2 regions of the Cupriavidus sp. 30B13 genome follow, and region 1 is predicted to be linked to the other one. Evidence: riboswitches for the same ligand, from Rfam matches in the RefSeq annotation. Region 1 holds a riboswitch; the other holds the start of a gene.
What was found. Region 1 has a riboswitch for cobalamin ahead of ACKI2N_RS15065 (TonB-dependent receptor plug domain-containing protein). Riboswitches for the same ligand answer to the same signal wherever they lie in the genome.
Positions count from the first base shown of each region.

Region 2: linked by a shared signal. The riboswitch ahead of ACKI2N_RS25665 (TonB-dependent receptor) and the one ahead of ACKI2N_RS15065 (TonB-dependent receptor plug domain-containing protein) in region 1 are both predicted to bind cobalamin.

Region 1 covers NZ_CP188223.1:3,273,685-3,278,013, forward strand. Annotated here, with positions in the region: gene ACKI2N_RS15055 (ABC transporter ATP-binding protein) at 1-339, opposite strand, end outside; gene ACKI2N_RS15060 (FecCD family ABC transporter permease) at 345-1,352, opposite strand; gene ACKI2N_RS15065 (TonB-dependent receptor plug domain-containing protein) at 1,368-3,371, opposite strand; cobalamin riboswitch at 3,454-3,700, opposite strand; gene ACKI2N_RS15070 (hypothetical protein) at 3,919-4,272, shown strand; gene ACKI2N_RS15075 (cell division protein ZapA) at 4,269-4,329, shown strand, end outside.
Region 2 covers NZ_CP188224.1:1,475,203-1,479,531, forward strand. Annotated here, with positions in the region: gene ACKI2N_RS25665 (TonB-dependent receptor) at 1-888, opposite strand, end outside; cobalamin riboswitch at 1,011-1,270, opposite strand; gene ACKI2N_RS25670 (methyl-accepting chemotaxis protein) at 1,634-3,187, shown strand; gene ACKI2N_RS25675 (DUF2501 domain-containing protein) at 3,226-3,705, opposite strand; gene ACKI2N_RS25680 (GlxA family transcriptional regulator) at 3,767-4,329, opposite strand, start outside.

The DNA.
Region 1 (4,329 bases):
GTGCCGCCCCACCGCGACCGCGTCGCGCACGCTCATCGAGAAGGTATCGCTCACCGCCTGCGGCAGGTAGGCGCGCTGCAGCGCCAGCGCGCCCGGAGCGATCTCCGGCGGCGCGCGGCCGTCGAGCAGCACCGCGCCGCCGTCCGGCTTGCGCAGCCCGGCCAGCACCGACATCAGCGTGGACTTGCCGACGCCGTTGGGGCCGACGATGCACCATAGCTGGCCGGCCTGCACGGACAGGGTCAGGCCGTCGAGCAGCGTGCGCGCGCCGGCGCGCAGCTGCAGGGCCTGCAGCGCCAGCACGGGGCAGTTCGAGGCGGGTTCGTTCCAGCTTGGCATCGGCATCAGCGCGGCCTGCGCAGCAACAGGAAGAGAAAGGTCGGCACGCCGAGCAGCGCGGTGATCACGCCCACCGGCAACTGCGCCGGCGCGATCACGGTGCGCGCCGCCAGGTCGGCCGCCATCAGCAGCGCGCCGCCCAGCAGCGCCGAGGCCGGCAGCAGCAGGCGCTGGTCGTTGCCCCATGCCAGCCGCACCAGGTGCGGCACCACCAGCCCGACGAAGCCGATCGAGCCGGCCGAGGTGATGGCCACCGCGATCGCCACCGAGGCCAGCACGAACACCGACACGCGCACCGCGCCCACGTGCACGCCCAGCGCCTGCGCCACGGTCTCGCCCATCAGCATGGCATTGAGCGAGCGCGCCAGCGGCATGGCCAGCAGCACGGCCAGCACCAGCGCGCCGAGCGCCACGCCGTAGCTGGCGGTGCCGCCGAGATCGCCGGTCAGCCAGAACAGCATGCCGCGCAGGCGCGCCTCGGGCGCCACGCTCAGGATCAGCGTGATCAGCGCGCCCCAGCCCGCGGCCAGGATCACGCCGGTCAGCAGCAGGCGCGAGCCGGCCTCGTGGTGGCCGCCCTGCACCTGCGGATGCAGCAGGTCGCGCCGCGCCAGCGTGGCCACCAGCACCATCGAGAACAGCGCGCCGCCGGCGGCGCCGGCCTGCACCATCCACAGCGGCCACATCATCAGCATGGCGCCCAGCGCGCCGGTGGCGGCGCCGCCGGACACGCCCAGCACGTAGGGCTCGGCCAGCGGATTGCGCAGCAGCACCTGCATCAGCGCGCCGGTCAGCGCCAGCAGGCCGCCGCAGGCGAACGCCGCCACCGCGCGCGGCAGGCGCAGCTCGCGCACGATGGCGCTGGCGGTGTCGGCCGTGCCGGCACCGCCGCCGGCGAGCGCATGCCACACCTGCGCGGCGGTCAGCGGCACGCTGCCCACCGCCAGCGACAGCAGGAACACCGCCGCGCCGGCGGCGGCGAGCATCAGCCAGACGGCGAGCGCGCGCCGCATCTCAGGCCGCCGCCATCAGCGCTGGCGCCAGCCCAGCGTGACAAAGCCGGCGCGCCCCTGCGTGTTGTAGGGATAGGCGAGCTGGTAGTTCTTGTCGAACAGGTTTTCCACGCGGGCGGCGATGAACCATTGCTTGTCGATGTTGTAGCGGGCGTTGAGGTTGACGATACCGTATCCGCCCAGCGTGCGCGAGCCGCTGTCCAGGCGCGCCGACGAAACGATCCACTCGCCGCCGAGGCGGAAGTCGCCGAACTGGCGGCCCACGTCGAAGGCGGCATGGCGGCGCGCGCGGCGCAGCAGTTGGGTGTTGCTCTGCTCGTCGAGCGGATTCTGGAAGGTCACGCTGGCGCCCACGTCGGTGCCCAGCAGGCGGGCGCGCCACGAGGCCTCGATGCCCTGCACCCTGGCCTTGGCGACGTTCTGCGCCAGGTACAGGCCGCCGGGCTGCGGCGCCGAGACGATCAGGTTGTCGTAGCGGGTCTCGAACGCGGTCACGCGCAGCAGGCCGGCGCCGTCGGTGCTGTACTGCGCGCCCAGCTCGACCGACCTGGCGCGTTCGGGCTGGATGCCGGGCTGGCCGTAGCCGGGGTAGTACAGCTCGTTGAAAGTGGGCGCGCGGAAGGCATTGCTGGCATTGGCGATCAGCTTGAACGCCTCGGTCAGGTTATAGCCGTAGCCGGCGAAATAGCTGGCCTGGCTGCCGAAGTCCGAGTAGTGGTCGTTGCGCACGTTGAGCTGCAACTGGTGCTTGCCCAGGCGGCCGTCGTAGCCGCCGAACACCGAGGCGATATTGCGCACCGGCGTGGTGTACGAACTGGAATCCAGCTCCTGCTGCGCGTACTCGGCGCCGAACAGCAGCGTGTGGGCGGGCGCCAGCGCGTATTCGTTCTGCCAGGTGTATTGGCGGTTGCGCGTGTTGAAGCGGCTGTCGAACAGGCCGTTCCTGGTGGTGGTGCTGCGGTCTTCGCTCTGCGCCACCTTGAAATGCGTGCTCCAGTCCCGGCCCAGCTTGCCGTTAACGAAACCCGATACCGTGTAGAGCTCGCTGTTCATCCACCAGACGTCGGTGGGCTTGCCCGAGGTGCTGTCGTAGGACAGCTTGCTCTTGGAGTAGTAGGCCGTGACGCCCGCGTCCCAGTCGCTGGTGAAGCGGTGCTTGACCTGGCCCGAGATGCTCTTGTTGTCGTAGGGATTGTCGTTGGGGTTGGCCTTGGGCTGCTGCTGGGTGTTGACGGCGGAGAAGCCGTCGGTCTTGAAGACCGAGCCGGTGACGTTGAACGAGGTGTCGCCGACCTGGCCGCCGTAGCCCACCGTGGCCTGGCGCGTATTGTTGCTGCCGTACTCGATCTGCGCGTTGGCGGTGGGCGGCTGGCCCGCGCCGGTCTTGGTGAAGATCTGCACCACGCCGCCGATCGCGTCCGAGCCGTAGAGCGCCGACACGTTGCCGCGCACCACTTCGATGTGGTCGATCTGGTCGGGCAGGATGTTGGCCAGCTGCGCCGTGCCGCTGCTGGCCGACGAGACGCGCACGCCGTCGATCAGGATCAGGGTCTGGTTGCCGTTGGCGCCGCGCATGAACAGCGTGGTATTGGCGCCCATGCCGCCGTTGGCGGCGAACTCCACGCCGGCCTGCGAGCGCAGCAGCGTGCGCAGGTCGGGCGCCTGCGAGTTGACGATGTCCTGCTGCGTCACCACGGTGGTGTGCGGCAGCGCCTCGGTCAGCGCCTGCGCGGTGCGGGTGGCGGTCACCACCACGGGGTCGAGCTGCGCCGCGGCGGGTTGCGCAGCCGCGGCCGGGGCGGCCGGCTGTGGCGCGGAGGCCGGTGCGGGCTCGGCTTCGGGCGCCGGCTGCGCATGGGCAAGGCCGTGCGCGCCGGCGGCGAGCAGGGCGAGCAGGCCGGCGGACCACGACCGCAAGACGGAAACGGGAGCGCGCGCGGAAACGGAAGCGGAAACAGGAGCAGACTGGCGGAACGCCGGCAATGCCGGTCGGCTCGGCCGGGAAGACGATGAGCGCATGATGCGAAGAGGGAGAGAGCAGCCTGGTCCGTTCCCCCGCGGACCGTCTGGCGACGAAGCGCGCCACGCATCCGGTGGAAGGCGGCGCACTCTCGTCCAGGCCGGTATCCGGGCTGGCGACACCAGTCCGACCGCCTTCCCGGACCTTGCGGTCCAGTGGCTGATGGGTCGGCCTTGCGATGCTTCCGATCGCGGTCGCTTACCGTTGCGGGGGCAGCACAGGTTGGCCCGGCACGCGCCCTGGCGGCGGCGGCTGGCTCCCTGTTTCCCGTTGAACTGCAACCCTGTAGTGAACAGGATTGCGAGCACCTGGAACGTGCGCGAGTGTAGGCAGTTTCACGGCGAGCGTCAATGACGCCCGCAAGTACCCCGGCGCCGCGCCAAAACGCGTGGAAGCAGGCAAAAAAGCGCCGCAGCGGCGCCGGTTGGGCGACGTTGCATGCAACTTCGGCGCGCTGGCCCGGTCACACCGGGCTGCTTTCACGTCTGCGCGCGGAGCGCTTGGGCTAAAATCCCAGAACCCGAGACCCTAGATATGACAGGCTCTATGCTCACAGAACTCGAACAACTCGCCGCCAAGATCGGGCGCGTGCTGCACCACGCCGATACCCTGGCAGCGGAGAACCAGCGCCTGCGCGAGGAGATCGAACGCCTGCAGGCCGAAGCCAGCCAGCTGCGCGGCGACCGCGAGGCCATGGCGGCCGACCGCGAGTTGCTCAATATCAAGATCGAGGAAGCGCAGCTGCGCATCCAGTCGATCCTCGACAAGCTCCCCACCGCAAGCGACGCGCGCCAGCTCGACCTGCTGGGCGAGGGCGACACGGCTGGCCGCGCCGCGAGCGCCCAGGGCGCCCGCACCGCCGACAGCGCCCATGTCAAGGCACCCGGAGAAAACGCATGAGCAACAAGCAAGTCGAAGTCAGCATCGCGGGCCAGTCCTACCGCTTTGCCATCGCGC
Region 2 (4,329 bases), on a different replicon from region 1:
GCGCATCGGATGCTGGTCGCCGTCGTCGTAGGACAGCGTGAGGTTGAATTCCGGCGACACGTCGAGCCGCACCGCGGCGGACACGTCGACGTCGCGCGATTCGCCGCGGTCCACCCAGCCGGCCGAGCGGCCGTAGTTGACGTTGAAACGGTAGGACAGGTTCTCGTTGACCGCGCCGCCGCTGTCGAAAGCCGCGCGCGCGGTGCGCTGCGTGCCCCCGGTGAGCTGCAGTTCGTTGGCGATGGGGCCGCGCAGCGGCTTCTTCGGGATCACGTTGACCACGCCGCCGATGGCGCCCTCGCCGTACATCACGGAGGCCGCGCCGCGCAGCACTTCGATGCGCTCGACCGACCACGTATCGAACGGGAAGGTCACCGTGCCGGCCGCCACGTAGAGGCGCGTGCCGTCGTACAGTTGCATGACCGAGCCCTGGCCCGAGAAGCCGCGCGCGGCGAGCGCGGTGCCGCCGTTGCCGGGCGCGCCGCCGGCGGTGATGCCGGTGGCGCGCGATACCGCGTCGCTCACGGTCAGGTCGCCGCGCTCGCGGATCACCTCGCCGGGCAGCACTTCGATGCTGGCCGGGGTCTCCAGCGGCGTCAGGCCCAGGCGGCTGCCGGTGCTGGCCGGTTCCGACAGCGACAGGCCCGGCGGCGTGGCGGCGCCGCTGACGACCACCGGCGGCAATATCGCGGTGTCTTTCCGCGCCTGCGCGCGGCCGGGAGCGTCCGTGTCGTCGGCGGCGCGGGCGGCATCCGCGCCGGCGCCGGCCAGGGCGCCGAGCGACAGCGCCAGCGCGCATTGGCGGGCCAGCGCGCGGCGGGTGGGAGTGAAGCGGAGCCGGGCAGGGCCGGGCAAGACGGTGCGGGCAAAACGAAGGCGCGCGGACATCGTGTTTCCATCGTGGCCGCGGGCGACCCCGCCCGCGGCAATGAACGAACAAGCCGCGGACGCGCGCGCGCCGGCGCCGGGCGCTTGCCCGGCAGCCTCACGCCTGGCCGCCCGTCCGCAGCCCCGGTGATGGATCGCAGGCCGGTATCCGGGCTCGCAGGGGGACGCATTGCCGCCAGGGGCGCGTCCAGGGTGCCGCCTTCCCGCGCGTTCGACGCGCAGTGGCTGCCGCTGCTTGTGAGGCGCGGCGTGACACCTTTCTACCTGCTGACCGTTGCGGGGGCAGCACAGGACTTGCCGCGGCATGGCGGCGGCGCACCTGTTTCCCGTTTAACCCCCGCCGCGCGCGGCGAACGGAGGCACCTTCGAACCAGTTGCAACCCAATTGCATAAGCAACGGGGGTGCGAGGCGGATTGTAACGGGATTTAAACAAATATTGAAAGGCGGCTTGTCCGCGAGTGTGCCAATGCGCCACAGACGGAGATGGCAGACGGACATGCCAGACGACATGGCAGACGACATGCCGGACGTGCGCCGCCGCAGCGCATTGACCCGGTGTGGCTGCACCAAGGTGAAGAATCCTGCTGCGATATCGGTGCTTCATGCGGCATTTTTACGAGGAGCCGCGGGCTTCGTGCGGAGAAGCCGCGCGTACCGCTAAAGAAGGGGAGGCGGGCTCCGATATCCGGGAAGCCGCGTGCCTTTTGCATTGCCGGCATATGCCTCGATAAAGCGAACCCTGTCATGAACCATCTGACCCTGCGAAAAAAGCTGTGGATTCCTCTCGTGCTGGCCTGGCTCGGCCTGCTCCTGCTGACCGTGATGCACGCCTTCCAGACCCGGCAGTTGCAGATGGCCGACCGCCGCGGCGAACTGGCCAACGTGGTCGACATGTCGCTGTCGCTGATCCGGGACTACGCGGAACTGGCGCGCCAGGGCAAGATGAGCGAAGACGAGGCCAAGGCCCAGGCCACGGCCCGCATCGCCGCGCAGCGCTACGGCAAGGATGGCTACATCACCATCGTGGGCGCGGATTCGGTGCTGGTGATGCATCCGATCAATGCCAAGCTCAATGGCAAGAACATGATCGATTTCAAGGACGCGAAGGGCCTGCCGCTCTACGTCGAGATCGCGGCGCGCGGCGCCTCGCCGGAAGGCGCCGGGCACCTGGACTACTGGTGGCCCAAGCCGGGCAGCGACCAGCCCAGTCCCAAGATCGGCTACGTGGCCCGCTACAAGCCGTGGGGCTGGGACCTGGTGGCAGGCACCTACATGGATGACGTGGAAGCGCAGTTCCGCTCCTCGCTTTATCAGTCGATCGGCTTGCTGGTGCTGCTCGGCTTCGTGATTTCCGGGGTGGCCACGCTGGTGATCCGCAGCATCCAGAAATCGGTGGGCGGCGAGCCTGCCGACGCGGCCGCGCTGGCCCTGCGCATGGCCGCGGGCGACCTGACCGTGCGCGCCGGCACCGCGCCGGACGACCGCGCCAGCCTGATGTACGCGATCGGCCATATGCGCGACCAGCTTGCCGGCACCGTGGCGGGCATCCAGCAGTCGGCCGACTCGATCAGCGCGGCGGCGCAGCAGATCGCCGCCGGCAACACCGACCTGTCGGGCCGCACCGAGCAGCAGGCCGCTTCGCTGCAGGAAACCGCCGCCAGCATGGAGCAGCTCACCGCCACCGTGCGCCAGAATGCCGACAACGCGGCCGAGGCCAGCCAGTACGTGGCGGACGCCGCGCAGATCGCGCAGCAGGGCGGCAGCGTGGTGAGCGAGGTGGTGGACAAGATGCGCGGCATCACCGCCAGCTCGCGCAAGATCAACGACATCATCGGCGTGATCGACGGCATTGCCTTCCAGACCAACATCCTCGCGCTCAACGCGGCGGTGGAAGCCGCGCGCGCCGGCGAGCAGGGCCGCGGCTTCGCCGTGGTGGCGGGCGAGGTGCGCAGCCTCGCGCAGCGCAGCGCGAACGCGGCCAAGGAGATCAAGGCCCTGATCGTGGAGTCGGTGGGGCAGGTCGACAGCGGCTCCGCGCTGGTCGAGCAGGCCGGCCAGACCATGGCCGAGATCGTCAGCGCGGTGGGCCGCGTGACCGCCATCATGGACGGCATCGCCTCGGCCACGGCCGAGCAGCGCACCGGCATCGAGGAAGTCAACCGCGCGGTCTCGCAGATGGACCAGATGACGCAGCAGAACGCCGCGCTGGTCGAACAGGCCAGCGCGGCCGCGGCCTCGCTGGAAGACCAGGCCGGCGCGCTGCACCACGCGGTGTCCGCCTTCCGGCTGGCGGCCTGAGGCGGGGCGCCCGGCCTGCGGGCGCGGGCGGTGGCTAGCTAGAGCAGCGACTTGCCCTGCGCCAGGATCTTGTCGCAGACCTGTCTGGTGAGCTGTTCCTTGAGGCCGCCGCCGCTGAGGTCGAACTTGCCGCCCTCGGCGCTGCTGAGGATGCCCTTGGCGCCCTCGCTGTAGCCGGGGTCGGAGGCCGGCGCGCCGCCGAGCTTGCCCATCAGCTTGTCCTTGACCGAGTCGGCGCCGCTGCCGCCGCCGAGGTAGTTGTTCTTGACGCAGAACTCGAGCACGCCGGCCACGTTGCCGGTGCTGCCCGAGGTCAGCGATTGCAGCGAAGGCATGCCGCCCCCCCCGCCGCCGAGGCCGCCGGCCAGGCCTCCCAGGCCGCCGCTGCCGCCCCCCGAGCCCCCGCCTTGCGTGGCGCCCTTGAGCAGGTCGCCGATCTGGGCGTGGACCGCGGCCGCAGGCAACAGCGCGGCCAGCAGGATCGATACGGCAGTAAGGCGGTGGAAGCGGGCTTTCATGCGAGGCTCCTTTCGGGCTGTGGAAAAGCGAGCTTCCAATATAGTGCCTCGCCGCCGCTTGTCAGGGTGCAGTGCGCCACGCGGAGGGCGTCGCCGGTTCTTCCAGCCGCCACGCCGCGCGGAACGCGTGCGGGCTGGCAAAGCCGCATTGCGCGGCAACCTGTTCCACGGGCCAGTCGCTTTCCTTCAGCAGCCGCCGTGCCAGCGCGATGCGCAATTGCTGCTGGTACTGCTTGAGCGTCACGCCGCATTGCTGCCGGAACAGCCGCGCCAGTTGCCGGTAGCTCAGCGCGAAACGGGCGGCCAGGGCCTCGTAGGGCAGCGCGTAGCCGGGCTGGGCCGTGAGGAAATCCTGTACCGCGTGAATGACCGCATGATCGTGGCTGCGGTAGCGCAATTGCGCGTCGAGCGCCGGGTCCTGGCTCAGGCGGCGGAACGGCACCACGTTGTCGCGCGCCACGCGGATTGCCGCGGGCGCGCCGAAATCCCGCGCGATCAGGTGCAGCGCAAGATCGATGCCGGCGGTGACGCCGGCCGACGTGACCAGCCCGCCGTCGTCGACCAGCAGGCGGTTGGCCAGCACCCGCGCGGCGGGGTGGCGCCGCTGCAGGCGCTCCAGGTAGT